DNA from 4 places in the Halomonas rhizosphaerae genome. Region 2 is predicted to be linked to each of the others. Evidence: predicted binding sites of a transcription regulator. Region 2 holds the regulator's gene; each other region holds the start of a gene.
What was found. Region 2 encodes sigma-54, which starts transcription at its own class of promoters, with help from an activator protein. Its sites were predicted from a motif close to TGGCACNNNNNTTGCTNT; they were not measured.
Positions count from the first base shown of each region.

Region 1 (4,615 bases), on a different contig from region 2:
GGCCCATCCACTCCAGTACTGGCACCATGGGCATCGACACCCAGGTGAACAGCGGCGTGAACTCGGCCAGGATCAGCGCCACGGTGCCGATGGCGATGACCAGCGGCAGCAGGCCAAAGAAGATATCGGCGACGTTGAACAGGGCGATGCGCACCAGTTGCCGAGGGCCGGGGGCCTTCTCCGCGCGGGCCACGGCCATGCCCAGGCTATAGCGCAACAGCCCCTGGTCGCCAGTGCGCTCCTCCTGCAGCTGACAGCCGACCGGCTCATAGTAGGTATTGGGCTTGCGCGACAGCGGCGGCAGGCGAGGCACGATCACGGCCGCCACCAGGCCGGCGACGACCACCGTCAGGTAAAAGGGGACAAAGAGGTGATTGATGCCGATGAAGCTGGTCACCAGAATCGCGAAGGCAATGGAGACGATGGAGAAGTTGGTGGCGATGGCCGCCGCCTCGCGACAGTTATAGAAGCCCTTCTCGTACTGCTGAGTGGTGATCAGCACCCCCACGGTCCCCGACCCCATCCAGGAGGCGGTGGCATCGATGGCACTGCGTCCCGGCAGCCCGAAGATCCACCGGAAGGGGGTGCGTAGCAGGCTGCCGATGAACTCCATGAACCCGAAGTCGACCAGGAATGGCAGCAGGATGGCGGCAAAGAAGAAGAAGGTCAGCAGTACCGGCGCCAGGTCGTTGAGCATCACGCCACCGGTGAAGGAGGCGGTAACGAACTCGGGGCCGGCCTGAAAGTAGGTCATCAAGGCGAAGAGCGCACCCAGCGCCCGCATCGCGACCCATAGCGGCGCCACGTCGAACAGTTCCCTGAGCATGCCCTCTCGCGCCCAGCCTGGCTGGGTGAACTTGACCACCAGCGTCAGTACCACGGACAGGCATAGAACCACCGTGGCAATGGCAGGCAGGGCGCCGCCCAGCAGGGCCTTGAGCCCATCGGCGGCGAACCCCATGCCGATGTTGATGGTATCGCCCACCGAGAAGGGCACCAGGAACAGCAGCACGCCGATCAGCGATGGCACCAGGAACTTGATCAGCCCGTGCCGGGACAGTGGGGCACCCTCGAGTGCAATGTTATCGGAGCTGTCGAGAGAGGATGACATGGAGTACCTCAGCTTAAGTTGTCATTGTCTGAATCTATAGTCGGCCTGACCCCAGGCCGGAGGCTTCAATCGCGGCGCTTGACGCCCGGCAGCACACAGAGCATCTCGTACAGGAGCGTGGCGCCCATCAGGGCGGTATTGCCGCTCGGGTCATAGGGCGGTGCCACCTCGACCAGGTCGCCACCCACCACGTTGAGCCCCGCCGCGCCGCGCACGATCTCCAGCCCCTGCTGAGCGGTCAGGCCGCCCATCTCGACGGTGCCGGTACCCGGCGCGACGGAGGGATCGAGGGCATCGATATCGAAGGAGATGTAGACCGGCCCATCGCCCATCTGCTCTCGCACCTCTGCCATCAGCGGCGCGAGCGACCTGTACCAGCACTCCTCGGCCTGCACGACCCGAAAGCCCTGCTCGCGGCACCAGTCGAAGTCTTCCGCGGCATAGCCGGTACCCCGCAGGCCGATCTGGATCACACGCTGGCTATCCAGCAGGCCCTCTTCCTGGGCGCGGCGGAACGGGCAGCCATGGGCCACCTCCTCGCCGAACATCTGGTCGTTGATGTCGGCATGGGCATCGACGTGGATCAGGCCGACCGGGCCGTGCTTCTTCGCGATGGCGCGCAGCACCGGCCAGGTCAGGGTGTGATCGCCACCCAGCGTCAGAGGGGCACAGCCGTGGGCCAGCACCCGGTCATAGAAGCCGGAGATGATGTCCAGGTTCTTGGGGAGGTTGAAGGTGTTGATCGGCACATCGCCGATATCCGCGACCTGGAGGCTATCGAAGGGTGCCGCCCGAGTCGCCATGTTGTAGGGACGCAGCATCCGCGACTCATCACGAATCTGGCGAGGGCCCAGGCGGGTACCCGGGCGGTTGGAGGTGCCGATGTCCATCGGAATACCGATGAAGGCGGCATCCAGGCCCTCGGCGCTCTGCTGGGTCGGCAGGCGCATCATGGTGGCAGGCCCGCCAAATCGCGGCATCTCGTTACCACCCAGGGGCTGATTGAACTCACTCATGCGGACGTCCTCTGGTTTCCTGGTCAGTGATGAAAGCGCCAAGCGCTCTGCATGCTGTTTTGCAGGAACCATGCCAAACCCGTTTTGGGGCCTATAGGGGGATCTTGATTCAAAAGTGGATCACTTCCGGCCCGACAATGATGCAATAATGAATCATTGATGCATTCATGAATCAAAGGCCGGGCATATGGGCACCATCGATACCCTCATCCTCAGAACCATCGTCGACACCGCACATGACCACTTCTTCGTGGTCGATGCCGACGGGAAGGTGCGCTATGTGAGCCCCAGTGCCGCCGCGGTCTACGGCATCTCCTGCGAAGAGCTCCGGGCCAGCACCGTGCAGCGGCTCGAAGCCGACGGGGTGTTGAACCCGTCGATCAGCATGGAAGTGATCCGCACTGGTCAACCGGCACAACTTGTTCAGCGTACCGGTACCGGACGCCGGGTGATTGCTCAGGCCCATCCGGTCTTCGAAGACGGGAAGCTGGTCGCCGTGGTCAGCCGCTCCATGGACCTCACCGACCTTCAGCTGCTGCAGCAGGAATACGCGCTGCTCCAAAAGCGCTTCAGCGACCACCTGAAGCGCAGCCAGGCACTGGAGGGTGATGAGACAGCGCTGGAGGAAGTGCTCGATGAACTGGAGGTGAAAAGCCCGCTGATGCGGGAGGTGGCACTGCTGCTACGCCGGGTGGCTCCCACGGACGCGACCGTGATGATGCTCGGTGAGTCCGGCGTCGGCAAGACGGCCTTTGCCCGCCAGCTGCACCGCTGGGGCTCGCGCTGCGATGGCCCCTTCGTCGACGTCAACTGCGCCGCCATACCCGAAAGCCTGTTCGAGGCGGAGATGTTCGGCTACCGTGCCGGGGCCTTCAGCGGGGCCGCTCCCGGCGGACGCATCGGGCTGATCGAGCAGGCCGCGGGCGGCACCCTCTTTCTCGACGAGATCGGCGAGCTCCCCCTGGGGGTGCAGACGAAGCTGTTGAAGGCCATCCAGGATGGGCGCATTTCTCGTCTGGGCGACAACCAGTCCCGCCGCGTCGACTTCCGCCTGGTGGTCGCCACCAACCAGGACCTCAGCCGACGGGTGGAAGAAGGGTCGTTTCGCCTGGACCTTTACTACCGGCTGAACGTTATTCCGGTCACCCTCCCGCCACTGCGTGAGCGCCGCGAGGATATTCCCGGTCTGGTAGAGCGCCAGCTGAAGCGGCTCAATCGCCGCTATGGCAAGGAGAAACTTCTCGCTCGCAGCAGCTGGCAGTCGTTGATGAGCCAGGACTGGCCTGGCAACGTGCGGGAGCTGGAGAACTGGCTGGAGCGGGCCTGGCTGTCCAGCGATGATGTCATCGATGCCAAGGGATCAGCCTCGCCCGGACTCCTTGCAGCAAGGCAACAGGAAGCCGCGCCCGTTGAAGACCGCGCGGAACCGGCTCGGCCATCCCCCTTGCGCGAGGAAGAGGGCCTGAAGGACGCCTTAAACCGCTTCGAGCACGGCATCCTGGCTGAGCTCTGCATGACGCTCTCCTCGACATATGCCATCGCCGAACGGCTAAGCATCAGCCAGCCCAGTGTCGTGAGGAAACTCAAGCAACACGGATTGAGCATCACACGATGATGAGGCGTTTGACACGCACCGCCCGGGATGAGCCGCCCGGCCTGCTGGCAAAGGCTACCTACCCTCGAGTGCCTGGAGGCGGAGGACTCCTGCCAGTGGCGGCGGCATCTGCACCACTTCGTCGTGACCCTGCTCGGGCAGACAGCGGGTGAACCGGGTGGCCACCGGCCTGCAGGTGGCCACCGGCCTGCAGGTGGCCAGCGAATGCGCCTCACGCAAACATCGCCCGTCCACTGACAAGCCCCGCCTGCCGTGCCTCTATTCCTGGGTCAGGGCGAGACGCTGCTGGATATCACCCGGCTCCTGGATGACCTGAAGCGTTGAGAGCCGGAAGGAACGACGGCGAAAGGCAACGGGTATTGGAGCCTGCCTCCTGGGCTGGCATCATGCTCGCTAATACAAACGTATGGCCTCGTCATTACAGAGATGGCGACAAAAACATTAGCGGTATAAGCCTGAAGATCGTCAAGCCTCTGACAGCCGCCCTGCGGCGACATCTCCTCTCTCTGCGCGGCCGCCTGCTGCTGGGCGTCGCGGTGGTGTGGTTCCTGCTGTCGCTGCTCCTGCTGAGCTTCGGCTGGCAGTCCGGCACCCTGCTGGTCGAGGAGACCAACCGGGTCCACCTGCGCTATGAGGCCGACCTCATCCGCAATGCCATTACCCACCAGGTCGACCAGCGCCTCGAGGCACTCGAACGCCTGGCCGGCACGCTGCCCGAGGCCTCACCAGGCACCCTGGCAACGGGACGCCATGAGGCCCTGCTCACCCTGTTCGATGGCCTGGTGGTCGTGGATGCCGAGAACGCGGTCGTCGATGACTGGCCCAGAGTGCCGGGCCGGGCCGGCAAGGACGTCAACGACCGGGCCTACGCAC
Region 1 is NZ_JASCQQ010000003.1:13,568-18,182, forward strand. Features, by position in the region: gene QLQ86_RS00290 (YjiH family protein) at 1-1,111, opposite strand, end outside; gene speB (agmatinase) at 1,177-2,127, opposite strand; gene QLQ86_RS00300 (sigma-54 interaction domain-containing protein) at 2,315-3,742, shown strand; gene QLQ86_RS00305 (sensor domain-containing diguanylate cyclase) at 4,282-4,615, shown strand, end outside.
Region 1: speB (agmatinase) is a predicted target of sigma-54. The motif match lies at 2,186-2,203, and genes of this name have one in related genera.

Region 2 (4,615 bases):
CGCCCTCCACCTGGCCAAGAGCTACAAGCGCCGCCGGGTGGTGCAAGACATCAGCCTCTCCATCGAGCAGGGCCGGATCGTCGGGCTGCTCGGCCCCAACGGCGCCGGCAAGACCACCTCGTTCTACATGATCGTCGGACTGGTGCGCGCCGACGCCGGGGAAGTCCATATCGACGACCTCGACCTCTCCACGGCGGCCATGCACGAGCGGGCACGGGCCGGCATCGGCTACCTGCCCCAGGAGGCCTCGATCTTCCGCAAGCTGTCGGTCGCCGACAACATCATGGCGATCCTCGAGACCCGCAAGGACCTCGACCGCGCCGGGCGCCGGGCCCGGCTCGAGCAGCTGCTCGAGGACTTCCACGTGACGCATATCCGCGACAACCTCGGGATGAGCCTCTCCGGGGGGGAGCGCCGGAGGGTCGAGATCGCCAGGGCCTTGGCAACGGAACCCGCCTTCATCCTGCTCGACGAGCCCTTCGCCGGGGTCGACCCCATCTCGGTGGGCGAGATCAAGGGCATCATCCGCCAGCTCAAGGCCCGCGACATCGGCGTACTGATCACCGACCACAACGTCCGGGAGACCCTCGACATCTGCGACACCGCCTACATCGTCGGCGATGGGCGCATCATCGCCGAGGGCGATGCCGAGGCGATCCTCGCCAACCAGCGGGTCCGCGAGGTCTACCTGGGCGAGGACTTTCGTCTCTGACCGCAATCAACTGATATGCTTGTCGTTATTCCGCGACGGCATGAAGATTGCGGATGGCACGATTGTTGCAGATTTTGTGCTTGCAAGCCTCCCGACCAGCGGCTAGGGTTGGGGTTTTCGGCGAGTCGAGGGCACTCCTCTCATGGCCATGAAGGCGTCCCTGCAGCTGCGCGTCGGCACCCAGCTGACCATGACCCCCCAACTGCAGCAGGCCATCGCGCTGCTGCAGCTCTCGACCCTGGACCTGCGCCAGGAGATCCAGCAAGCACTGGAGTCCAACCCCATGCTGGAGGTCGAGGATGACTTCGGCGAGCAGGCGGTGAGCGAAGCGCCCGACGAGGAGTGGGCCAGCGAGATCCCCGACGAGCTCAGCACCGACAGCGACTGGTCCGACACCTACCAGGACCTCGGCACCGCGCCCGCCGGCGGCAGTGGCGAGGGCCCGGACTTCGAGCGCCAGGCCTCGGGCCAGAGCCTCCAGGGGCACCTGGCCTGGCAGCTGGCCATGACCGACCTTGACGCACGCCAGCAACGCATCGCCGAGAGCCTGATCGACGGCGTCAACGGCGACGGCTACCTGACCCAGCCCCTGGAGGAGATCCGCGACGGCCTCCGAGCGCAGGGCCTCGAGGGCCTCAAGACCCGCGAGGTCGAGCAGGTGCTGTTGCGCCTGCAGCAGTTCGAGCCCACGGGGGTCTTCGCCCGGGACCTGCGCGAGTGCCTGATGCTGCAGCTGGCCACCCTGCCCGACGACACCCCGCTGTTGCCGCAGGCCCGCCGCCTGGTCCGCCAGTTCCTCGAGGCGCTCGCCGGCGACGACCGCCGCCTGCTCAAGCGACGGCTCGGCCTCGACGACGACGCCCTGGACACGGTGATCGAGCTGGTGCGTTCGCTGGACCCGCGCCCCGGCAGCGGCTTCACCGACAGTGACGGCGCCTATGTCATCCCCGACCTCATCGCCCGCCACACCCGCGATGGCTGGCAGGTGGAACTCAACCCGGAGGCGATGCCGCGGCTGCGCATCCAGCCCGACTATGCCGCCCTGATACGACGGGCGGACAAGAGCGAGGACAACCAGTTCCTCAAGGACCACCTGCAGGAGGCGCGCTGGCTGATGAAGAGCCTGTCCAGCCGCAACGACACCCTGCTGCGGGTGGGCCGCGAGATCATGGTGCGCCAGCTCGACTTCCTGGAGCACGGCGAGGAGGCGATGAAACCGCTGATCCTGGCCGACATCGCCCAGGTCGTGGAGATGCACGAGTCGACCATCTCGCGGGTCACCACCCAGAAGTTCATCCACACGCCGCGCGGGATGTTCGAGCTCAAGTACTTCTTCTCCAGCCAGGTGGGGGGCAGCGGCGAGGGCGACGCCCACTCCAGCACCGCCATCCGGGCACGCATCCGCAAGCTGATCCAGGACGAGCCCCCTCGCAAGCCCCTCTCCGACAGCAAGTTGGTCACCCTGCTCGATGAGGCCGGCATCAGCGTCGCGCGACGCACCGTCGCGAAGTACCGCGAAGCGATGGGCATCCCCTCCTCCAGCGAACGCAAGCGGCTGCGTTGAAGGCCTCTCGCTGGCGCTCCCGCGGCCCCCGGACTTCTTCCTCCCACACGGACGCAAGCGGTTGAAATGACGCCGGTCATGCGCCTCTCGAATCCCCTCGTCCGAGGGGGTATGCAGGACAGCAAAAAGGGTTACAATCGACCCATAACCCGACAGAGCAAGGAGCGTGTCATGCAAGTCAACATCACCGGCCATCATGTGGAACTGACCGACGCCCTGCGTGACTATGTGCAAGAAAAGCTCGCCCGCGTGGAGCGCCACTACGACAACATCACCAACGTGCAGGTCACCCTCTCCGTGGAGAAGGAGCGCCAGCAGGCGGCCTGCACCCTGCATGCTGCCGGTGCCGATCTCCATGCCGAGGCCATGGAGAACGACATGTATGCCGCCATAGATGCCCTGGCCGACAAGCTCGACCGCCAGCTGGTCAAGCACAAGGAAAAGGCCCAGGCCCGCGCCCAGGGCGCTGGCGCCCGCTGATTTCGTCATGACACTGGACGCCATCCTGCCCCCCGAGCGCACCCTCTTCGATGTGCCGGGGGGGAGCAAGAAACGGGTGCTGGAGTTCTTCAGCACCTTCATCGCCCAGAACACCCCGAGTCTCGACAGTCAGGAGGTCTTCAGCCGTCTGATCGGGCGCGAGCGACTGGGCAGTACCGGTATCGGCAACGGGGTCGCCATTCCCCATGCCCGCAACCCTCACTGCAAGGCCCCCATCGCCGGTTTCCTCAAGCTGGCGGAGCCGGTGGACTTCGACGCCATCGACGGCGAGCCGGTCGACCTGGTGTTCGTGCTGCTGGTGCCGGAGGAAGCCGACGAGGCTCATCTGGCCCTGCTCGGCCAGGTCGCCGGGGTGATGAACGATGCCGATACCCGTGCCCGGCTGCGTCACAGCACCAGCCAGCGCGAACTCCATGAGCGCCTCACGGAGGCGATCCGACGACAGGCCCCGGCCGGCTGATCCTTCCCCCTCGGGCCTGCCCGGCCATCCCACGACCAGGAGACCCGCATGCAGCTTGTGATCATCAGTGGCCGGTCAGGCTCCGGCAAGTCGATCGCGCTGCAGGCGCTGGAAGACCTGGGCTACTACGCCATCGACAACCTGCCGGCCATGCTGCTCGGTGCGCTCGTCGATGAACTGCAGGATGACCGCTCGCTGCGCTCCTCGATCGCCGTCAGCATCGATGCCCGCAACCTGCCCGCCGCCCTCGAGCGCTTTCCCGAGCTGCTCGAGGAACTGCGTGGCCGCCGGGTCGACTGCCAGGTGGTCTACCTGACCACCGACGCGCGCATTCTCCTCGAGCGCTACTCCCATACCCGCCGCCGACACCCCCTGACCCGCGGCAGCGACATGACCCTCGCCGAGGCGATCGATACCGAGGAGCAGTCTCTCTCCGAGATCCGCGACCTCGCCGACCTGGTGATCGACACCACGCGGCTCTCGGTGCACGAGCTCCGGGGGCGCATCACCGATCAGGTCGCCGGCCACCGGGCCGAGCGGATGACCCTGACCGTGGAATCCTTCGGCTTCAAGCGCGGGGTGCCACTGGACGCGGACATCGTCTTCGATGCCCGCTGCCTGCCCAACCCCTACTGGGATCCGGCGCTGCGCGATGCCACGGGACGCGATCCCAGCATCATCGCCTTCCTCGACGGCTACCCGATCGTTGCCGAGATGCTCGACGACATCCTCGCCTGGGTGGAGCGCTGGCTGCCACACTACCAGGCCAGTCAGCGCAGCTACCTCACCGTGGCCATCGGCTGCACCGGCGGCCAGCACCGCTCGGTCTACCTGGCCGAACGCCTGGCCGACCGGCTGGCGAACCGGCACGACGGGGTGCGGCTACGCCATCGTGAACTGGGGGTGCAGATCACCCTCCCCGCCGGCCAGGAGATGGCCGAGGACAACCCCGCCCAGGAAGGAACCTGACGCGTGCCGAGTCGCAAGCTGACCCTGACCAATCGGCGCGGCCTGCATGCCCGCGCCGCTACCAAGCTGGTGCAGTGCTGCCAGCCCTTCGACGCCCGGGTCACCGTGTGCCGCGGTGACCAGCAGGCCGACGCCGGCAACATCATGTCGCTGCTGATCCTGGCCGCCCCCTGCGGCACCGAGCTCGAGGTCTGCACCGAAGGGGAGGACGCCGAGGCGGCCCTCGAGGCGATCACGCGGCTCTTCGAGGCCCGCTTCGACGAGGACGGCTGAGGCCGTCAGCCCCCCGCCACCATCAACTCGTCGACCAGCCAGCTGCCGGTATGGATGCTGCCACGGGTATCGGTATCATCCCCGACGCCGACGAGGCCCTGGAACATCGTTTCCAGGTTACCGGCGATGGTGAACT
Region 2 is NZ_JASCQQ010000032.1:12,420-17,034, forward strand. Features, by position in the region: gene lptB (LPS export ABC transporter ATP-binding protein) at 1-712, shown strand, start outside; gene QLQ86_RS14710 (RNA polymerase factor sigma-54) at 855-2,276, shown strand; gene hpf (ribosome hibernation-promoting factor, HPF/YfiA family) at 2,448-2,756, shown strand; gene ptsN (PTS IIA-like nitrogen regulatory protein PtsN) at 2,764-3,237, shown strand; gene rapZ (RNase adapter RapZ) at 3,286-4,206, shown strand; gene QLQ86_RS14730 (HPr family phosphocarrier protein) at 4,210-4,479, shown strand; gene pmbA (metalloprotease PmbA) at 4,485-4,615, opposite strand, start outside.

Region 3 (4,615 bases), on a different contig from region 2:
TCATCCACTCCGGAGTGACCACGGTGCGATTCAGCGGCGAGATCACGGTGCGCACCAGCTGCTGGAGGATCAGGCTAACACCGAAGGTGGCCAGCAGAGTCTCCAGAGGACGGCCCTTGAGGAACTGGATCACGCCGCGTTCGATGGCAATACCGGCCAACGCCGCCACCAGGAAACCGGCAGGAATCGACAGCACCATCGCCAGTCCCGGCTGGCCAGGCATCAGCTGCTGCATGGCCCAGGTGGTGTAGGCGCCGAGCATGATCAGCTCGCCATGGGCCATGTTGATGACGCCCATGACGCCAAAGGTGATGGCGAGCCCGATGGCCGCCAGCACAAGTACCGAGCCAAGCGACAGGCCGAAGTATAGGGTCTCGAGTCCTCGATTGAGCTTCATCTTCTGCTCGATATCGGCCAGGGCCGAGGTCGCAGCGGCGGCGAGCCCAGGGTCCTCGCTGCGACTGGCGGTATTCAGCGCCGAGCGTACCCGGGAATTCAAACTGCCCGCCAGGGCGTCCACCGCCGCCAGGTCACCCTCTTCCAGGCGATGGATCGCCAGCGCCTGTTGGAGCAGGCGGCGAACCTCGGCATCCTCCTCGGCGTCGATCACCACCGTCAGTGGCTCGGCAAGGGTGGCATCGACGTCGCCGAGCAGGGCGCGAGCCGCCTGGCGGCGTTCGCTGACCCCATCGGCCTGCAGGTCAAGCACCGCCAGCGCGCCCTGCAACTGGCCACGCAGGGCGTTGTTGATGCCGAGCCGATCAAGGTCGCGCCTCGACATCTCGCCGAGGGCCTCGCCCGTCAGGGCATCGACCACCGGCCAGTCACGGCCCCGGTTCTCGAGCACCACGACAAAGCGGCCCGTCTCCTTGTGTCGCTGCAGCTTGCCGCCCAGCAGCGCCTCCAGCCAGCCACGACTGCGCTCGTCGCCACTGGTAATGATGGCCTCGATGGCCACACCCATCTGGGCGTAGGACGAGGCATCGAGTGACTCGAGGAGCTGCTGGCCGTCGTCATCCTGCGCATTGGCCGCCAACGGCAGACAGGCCAGCAGGCACAGGACCAGCATCCGCCTGAGACAAGGGGGGATCTTCATGGGGAATTCCTGGCAATGATCGTCGAGTGGCGTGTCATCACCACCGGGTCAGGCGCTGACCCGGTGGCAGACCGGTCCTATTCGTCTGCGGAGGCGACCTCTTCCTGGGCCTCGCTCCCACCGCAGCTACCCTTCACGACGTTGTAGTTGCCGCACTCCATGGGCTTGCGCCAGTCGCTGATCAGGTCCCTGGATCCCTCCAGATAGTCTGACCAGGCATCACCGGCCACCGTGGACGGGGTCTCCCAGACGATGGAGAACTGACCATTGTCCTGGATCTCGCCGATCAGCACCGGCTTGGTAATGTGGTGGTTGGGCATCATGGCCGCATAGCCACCGGAGAGATTGGGCACGCTGACACCGATGATCGCGTCCTTGACCGCGTCGACGTCGGTGGTGCCGGCCTTGCGCACTGCCTCGGCCCACATGTTGAAGCCGATGTAATGGGCTTCCATGGGATCGTTGGTCACCGCCATCTCGTCCCCGGTGTATTCGATCCAGGCGTCGATGAAGTCGTAGTTGGCATCGGTATCGACGCTCATGAAGTAGTTCCAGGCCGCCAGATGCCCGACCAGCGGCGCCGTGTCGATGCCGGTCAGCTCCTGCTCGCCCACCGAGAAGGCCACCACCGGGATGTCGGCGGCATCGATACCCTGGTTGCCGAGTTCCCGGTAGAAGGGCACGTTGGCGTCTCCGTTGATCGTCGAGACCACGGCGGTCTTCTTGCCCTCACTGCCGAACTCCTTGATCTCGGAGACGATGTTCTGCCAGTCCGAGTGCCCGAAGGGCGTGTAGTTGACCATTATGTCGTCTTCCGCGACCCCGAACTCGTCCTTCAGGTAGGCCTCGAGGATCTTGTTGGTGGTGCGCGGATAGACGTAGTCGGTGCCGGCCAGTACCCAGCGTTCAACGCCGACGTTGTTCATCAGGTAATTCACCGCGGGGATCGCTTGCTGGTTGGGCGCCGCGCCAGTGTAGAAGACGTTTTCGGAGGACTCCTCGCCCTCGTACTGCACCGGATAGAAGAGCAGGCCATTGAGCTCCTCGACCACCGGCAACACCGACTTGCGCGATACCGATGTCCAGTTGCCGAAGATGACGTCAACCTCCTCCTGGGCCAGCAGTTCGCGCGCCTTCTCGGCAAACAGCGGCCAGTCGGAGGCCGGGTCCACCACCACGGCTTCCAGTTCACGTCCGAGCAGGCCGCCCTGGGCGTTCTGCTGCTCGATCAGCATCTCGACGGTGTCCTTGAGCACCGTCTCGCTGATGGCCATGGTGCCGGAGAGAGAGTGCAGGATGCCCACCTTGATGGGGTCTTCCTGGGACAGGGCGGGTGTGGCGACGGCCGCACTCAGCAGCGGAACGGCCAGCCAACGGGAAGTGCGATTCACGGAGGACGGGATCATGGGATCTCCTTGCGATCGATGTTGTTGTCGATGAGTCCAGCGAGGGAGAACATCGCGGGATGTCTCTCACCGCTGTCGCAAGGGATGTGCCATATCAGCACGATGCCGGTTTTTATCCTTTCATTCAGATAGTTGGATGAACGCCCCCGAAGGACCGGAGGCATCACAAGGCGATATCCTGGTGCAAGGGGCACACCGCCCTGCCCCACGATCGTCTATGCCTCTGGTGCAACGCACCGTCGTGACGCAGGAGGGCCAACACGCAAAACGGGGGCGCCGGCTCGGCCGGCGCCCCCGATAGGCAGTGACGATGGGGCCGAGGCTCAGTCGCCCTCGGGACCGCCCGTGCCGGTGGTGACCCGCATCCGACGGCGCAGGACCGGGCCGACGATGTAGGGCAGGATCAGCCCCAGGCCGGCGAACACCCACAGCCCGATGGCCAACCCGCTATCCCACAGGATAGTCCAGTCACCATCGGAGATGTCCATGGCATGGCGCAGGTTCTTCTCCATCTCCGGCCCCAGCAGCAGGCCGAGGATAATCGGTACCAGCGGAATCTCCAACTTGCGGAAGATATACCCGGCAACACCGAAGGCCACCATGAAGTAGAGATCAAAGACGGTGTTGCTGATCGAGTAGATGCCCACGAAAGCGATCATGGTGACCACCGGCAGCAGGAACATCGGCGGCACCGAGAGCAGCTTGACGAAGATCCCCACCAGCGGAATATTTAGAATCAGCAGCAGGAAGTTACCGATCAGCAGCGCAGCGATCACGCCCCAGACGATATCGGCATTCTGGGTGAACATCAGCGGCCCGGGCGTGATGTTGAGCGAGATCAGCAGCGCCAGCAGCACCGCAGTGGTGCCGCTGCCCGGCACGCCGAGGGTCAACATGGGCACCAGGGCGCCGCTGGAGGCGCCATTGTTGCCGGCCTCGGGGCCGGCCACGCCGCGCGGGTCACCCTGGCCGAAGTAGCCCTTCTTGCCGACTATCTTCTTCTCGAGGGTATAGCCGATAAAGCTGCCCAGCGAGGCGCCGGCACCGGGCAGGACGCCGGCAATGAAGCCCAGCACGCCACCCCGGAAGCTGGAAGGCAGGATGTTGCGGATATCCTTCCATTTCAGCGTAAGCTTGTTCACGGCCATCTTTTCCTTGCCGCCGCCGGCCTTCTCTTCAATGAAGAACAGCAACTCGGAGATGGCGAACAACCCGACGATGGCGATGATGAAGTCCACGCCCTCGTAGAGCTCCAGGGTGCCGAAGGTGTAGCGTTGCACCCCGGTGGAGTCGATGCCCACGGTGGCGATCATCAGGCCGATGGCGGCGGCCACCACGGTCTTCATGGGGTTCTTGCCGGTGATGCCACCAAGGGTGGCAAAGGCCAGCAGGAACAGCGCGAAGTACTCGGCCGGGCCGAAGGTCAGGGCGAAATCCGCCAGCAGAGGCGCCAGCAGGATCAGGCCGATGGTGGCGACCAGGCTGCCGATGAAGGAGGCCACGGCGGAGATCGCCAGCGCCTCGGAGGCCTTGCCCTGCTGGGCCATGGGATAGCCGTCGAGGCAGGTCATCATCGCCGGTTCGTCACCGGGGATGTTCAACAGGATCGACGAAATGCGTCCGCCATACATGGCGCCGGCATAGACCGACGTGAGCATGATCATCGCGGTTTCCGGGGCGAGCCCCAGGGTGAAGGCCAGCGGAATCAGGATCGCCACCCCGTTGGCCGGCCCCAGGCCCGGCAGCGCCCCGATCAGGGTGCCGAGGAAGGCACCGAGTAGCGCGAACATCAGGTTGTGCGGCGCCAGGGCGACGCCAAACCCATCCATCAAGAAGCCAAGCGTTTCCATCAACTCACCTCCAGGAATGACAGCAGGCCCAGCGGCAGCGACAGATCGAGGGCGAAGTTGAACAGCAGGAACACCACCACCCCGGAAATTGCCCCGGTGGCGTAGGCCTTGACCGGACGCGATCCCATGCGCCAGCACAGGGTTCCCACGGCGAGGGTCGTGCTGATGATGAAGCCCAGTGGCTGAAGCAACATGGCATAGAGGATCAGCACCACCACGGCGATGATGAGCTCGATACCGGTGCGGCTCCAGGGCCACGCATG
Region 3 is NZ_JASCQQ010000028.1:67,299-71,913, forward strand. Features, by position in the region: gene urtB (urea ABC transporter permease subunit UrtB) at 1-1,096, opposite strand, end outside; gene urtA (urea ABC transporter substrate-binding protein) at 1,174-2,502, opposite strand; gene QLQ86_RS13350 (tripartite tricarboxylate transporter permease) at 2,826-4,352, opposite strand; gene QLQ86_RS13355 (tripartite tricarboxylate transporter TctB family protein) at 4,352-4,615, opposite strand, start outside.
Region 3: urtA (urea ABC transporter substrate-binding protein) is a predicted target of sigma-54. The motif match lies at 2,577-2,594, and genes of this name have one in related genera.

Region 4 (4,615 bases), on a different contig from region 2:
CCATCGCCGAACCCGAGCGCGAAGGCTGGCTGCAGGCCCAGCGAGAACGGAGCGACACTCTACGCCGGCAGGAGCGGCAGCGCCTGGACGAACTGGCCCGGGCCGAAGCCGAGCTGGCCCCGCTGGAACAAGCGCTCCAGGAGGGCCGGGTGGCGCTGGCGCGCCTGGAGGCCGAGAAGGCAGGGGCCGATAGGCAGCTGGCCGAGTTGGACGAGCAGCTGCCACCACTGCGAAAAGAGCGCGACGCGCTCGCCCGCCGGCTCGCCGACCGGCTCGGCGAGTATGCCTCACCGGATGCCTGGCAGCAGCGGCTCGACGCCTGCCAGGAGAGCGCCCGCCAGGCGAAAGACAACGCCCAGGGGCGTCTGCACGAGGCCCAGCGTGAGCACCAGCGCCTCGCCCAGCAGGTGGAGCACGAAGCCAGGCAGCTCGACCAGCGGCGCAACGAGCAGGAGACCCTGGCCCGCGAGCTGGCCGACTGGCGCCAGGCGCACCCAGAGCTGACCGATGCCACCCTTTCGCGGCTGATGGCCCAGTCCGAGGAGGACGCCCGGCACGAGGAGCAGCGGATCGAGGCGGCCAACCAGACCCGCCAGCGCGCCGCCGCCACCCTGGCCGAGCGACGCGACGCCCTGCTGCGCCACCGACGTGGCCAGGGGCTGACCGAGGACGACAGCGACGAGGCGCTGTTGGCCGACGCCGTTGCCGACACGCTGCACCGTCGCCGCGAGGCCCTGGAGGAGGCCCAGGCCGAGCTGGCCCCCCGCCTGGAGGAGGCCCAGCGGGACCGCGACAACGCTGCCTTCGCCCTGAGCGATGACGACCGCCGGCGCGAGCGCCGCAAGGCCGGCCAGGCCGAGCGGGATGCCGCCCAGGCCGAGTACCGCCGCTGGGGCCGGATCGGCGAGCTGATCGGCTCCGCCGACGGCAAGGCCTTCCGTCGCATCGCCCAGGCCTACAACCTGGAGCAGCTCCTCGAGCATGCCAACGCCCACCTGGCCGGCCTCAGCCGCCGCTACCGGCTGGTGCGCGGCGGCAGCCCCCTGGGCCTGCTGGTGGAAGACTTCGATATGGGCGACGAGCGCCGCTCGGTGCACTCCCTCTCGGGCGGCGAGACCTTCCTGGTCTCGCTGGCCCTCGCCCTGGGGCTGGCCTCCATGGCGTCGGGGGAACTCACCATCGAGTCGCTGTTCATCGACGAGGGCTTCGGCAGCCTCGACCCGCAATCCCTGGCGCTGGCCATGGAGGCGCTGGATGGCCTGCAGGCCCTGGGCCGACGCGTGGGCGTGATCTCCCACGTGCAGGAGATGCACGAACGCATCCCGGTGCAGATCCAGGTAGAACCACTGGGCAACGGCACGAGTCGTGCAAGGTTGGCATATCCTCCTTGATTGAAGTGGTCCCCGAAATCAGGACCAGGCGCCATGCTCTGATCCGTTACTCTTCGAGTTCCGCTAAAGCCGTGGTGACGGCTTCGGCATACTGGCCTTCCGTCAGTCCCCAGTCGCTTAGCATTTTCGAGTCCGGTGTTTCATTTGTTGCGGCGCGTAGCGCTTCGGTGGTTTTTTGCTCAAAACAATGTTTGGCATACGCCTTCGTCTGCGGGTCATTCAACTGGTCAATAAGTTGCATGTTGGTTCCTCGTGATAGCCGGGTTATAAAGTCACGTCGTTCAGCAAAAATGGATTGGCCCCACTGAGGCTGGACGGTGGCGGCTTTTTTATCGCTAATCACCCAGTACCACGGGGTGGGTAATCCTTTTCCTGGATAACGCCTATTCCCTTCTTGATCATCTCCAGATCGGGACGACAAAAAGGGGCGCTGGAAATCTCAACGAAATGCAGCCCGCCATCCGGACGAAGGAAAAATAATGCAGGCTCGGCAAAAGGTTGATCGGTCTCTGTACGATCCATGGGAGTAGAGATATAAAGCCCTAAATCCCGTGCCTGATCGATACCAAGGCCATACGCAACCTCGAAATCCAGATCCAATTCAGCGGCGAAGGTTTTGGCTTTTTCTTCAGGGTCGGTGGATACCGCAACGACCTGCACGTTCATTTCGTCGAAGTCCGCTTTCATCTCTTTGATCTGGCTAAGATATTTCTTGCAGACAGGGCAATGCAGGCCCCGATAAACGACCAGCATTCGCCACTTCCCCTCCGGTGGCCGACCAAGGACCAATGCCTCACCACTGAGGGTTTGTAAGTAAATATCCGGAAATGGCGTGTCGATTTTTGCCTGTCGTGACATGGTTAATCTCCTTTTTACTGCGTTATACCTTATCCATATTCCACTCCGACCTGATAAAAACGGATCGGTAGTGACACCAAGGCGCTACCTTCGCTACCAGTTTGAGAGAAAGAGAGGGTCGTATCTGTGCGCTGCCACACAGAATGCAAAGCGGAGATGGATGATGGTGAAGCGGTCGCCGACGACATCGTCATGGCGAGACGCTACAAGCGTTTCTGGATGGCTAAAGGACGGCTGAATGAGTGACGTGGAAACCAATCGAGACACCTCCTCCGAAAAGAAAGCCAAGGAGGCCGCGGACGAGCACGAGTCTCGCGCCAATGTCCAGGATCGCGAATCCCTTGAACAGACGCCGACGTCGAGCGAAAAGTCACTGACTCGGAAAGAACGTGATACCGTAGCCGAACATGGCAATCTATCGGCGCTGACTCTCTACTCCATCACCCTGCGCGAGGGCGAAGAGGAGCTACAGCGCCCGATAACCTCGCTCTGGTGGTCCGGTGTGGCAGCGGGGCTCGGGATTTCGACCTCAGTCCTCGTTGAGGGAATTATCCGCTCCAATCTTGGCTCAGATCACCCCTACCTGACATTGATTGAAAGCCTGGGTTACTCGTTCGGGTTTGTCCTCGTGATCCTGTGCCGGCTTCAACTGTTCACCGAGAACACCATCACCGTGGTTCTGCCTCTTCTGGCCCAGCCGACGCGCAGCCGGTTCTATTCTACCGCACGCCTTTGGGGAGTTGTGCTTGCGGCGAATTTATGCGGCACGTTTATTACTGCCGCCATCGGCATCCACGGGGGCATCCTTACCGTCGACACCCTCGCGGCGATCCTTGAGATATCGCACCACTTGGCAACGCTGACCCCAGCCGAGACACTTTTGCGAGGTATTCCCTCAGGCTTTTTCATCGCTGCTATGGTGTGGATGCTGCCCTCGGCGAAGAGATCCGAAGTGCTGGTTATCGTCATGTTTACCTGGCTGATTGCGGCGGGTGACTTCACCCACGTGATTGCCGGATCATACGAGATATTTACTTTGGTACTCAATGGGGAAATGAATATTTTTACCGCCTTGATCTACCATGTTTCTCCGGTACTCATCGGTAACATTATCGGCGGTACAGGGTTGTTCGCGATGCTCGCCTATGGCCAGGTTCATGAAGAAATGTGATACGGCGCCCTTGGGGCGCAACGGAAAGAAGGTCCGTCCCAAATATTTTACTCAAAGCTCGAGGTCGTAGTGATGCAGTACCGTTACCATCAGCCAGTAACAGATGGCGGTGATTCCGATCGACACCACGAGACCGAGGTAGAAGTTGACACCCTTCGCCAACAGGAGAGGCAACGCAATAAACAATGCCAGGGAGGGCAGGACCAGCCAGAACACGCTAGTGGCAAGCTCGCTGACTTTCCCGGCATCCCCCGTATCGATGTAGAGCCAGAGCATGGCCAAGACGGAAGTCAGCGGAATCGAAGCGATTACAGCGCCGACAAACGAGCTGCGCTTGGATATCTCTGTTATCAGCACCACCAGAACCGCGGTAATCGCCACTTTTGCAATGTAATAACCCAAGGTCTTCGACTCCTTGTGCCGGAAATCAACAACGCCATACACCCGGCCAGCTTCTCCTTATTGTCACAGGATCACAGGACGAGCACTACTGGCAACCGGTCGATTCTGCCTCGCTGTTCAGCTCGCGCAGCCTGACCTCGAGATCATGTCGCTGGTAGTCGGTATCGAAGGCCATCACCTCGAAGACGCTAGCGCCGCGCAGGCCGACCAACATCGGCGCAGAGTGGTGAACGAATGTCGCGCCGTCCATCGTCAGTTGCAGCCGTGGAAGGCCCTCCTCGTCGTATTCCAGGCGCAACGATTCGAAGCGCCACGACAGCGGTGCGTCATCGGCACAGCTTGGCAGGCTCACCGGAACCCCTGGGGTCAGTTCGACCTGCTGCCTCTCGAGTTCCTTGCCTTCGGCATCGGTCACCACCACCCGGTAGACACGCGGGCCAGTGAGGGTCTCGCCCTCCTCGTGGAGTTCCGCCTGCAGCGCGGCGCGCACGGATTCCACACGAAACAACGGCGGCTGATACGGCAATTCCCGCCCGGGAAAGGGACGATAGACGAAGCGCAGCGAGAGTAGCCGTTCGCTGGTGGCATCCAGCCCCGGTACCGCGCCGGTCATGGCAGTTAGCGTTGCGGGCTCCCAGGCCAGCTTGGCGTATCGATCTTGCGGGGTGCGCAGGAAGAGCGTGCCGGGGGTGTCATCCAGCGCCAGCCGCGTCGCCGAGGGCGGCTCGGGCGAGGCATCCAGATAGCGCAGCAGATAGTCCCAGGAGTCGTGGGCGATACCCTGCTCCTCGGC
Region 4 is NZ_JASCQQ010000013.1:112,220-116,834, reverse strand. Features, by position in the region: gene QLQ86_RS08060 (AAA family ATPase) at 1-1,391, shown strand, start outside; gene QLQ86_RS08055 (hypothetical protein) at 1,438-1,632, opposite strand; gene QLQ86_RS08050 (peroxiredoxin-like family protein) at 1,731-2,249, opposite strand; gene QLQ86_RS08045 (formate/nitrite transporter family protein) at 2,488-3,420, shown strand; gene QLQ86_RS08040 (DUF3147 family protein) at 3,472-3,822, opposite strand; gene QLQ86_RS08035 (carboxypeptidase-like regulatory domain-containing protein) at 3,908-4,615, opposite strand, start outside.
Region 4: QLQ86_RS08045 (formate/nitrite transporter family protein) is a predicted target of sigma-54. The motif match lies at 2,382-2,399, and genes of this name have one in related genera.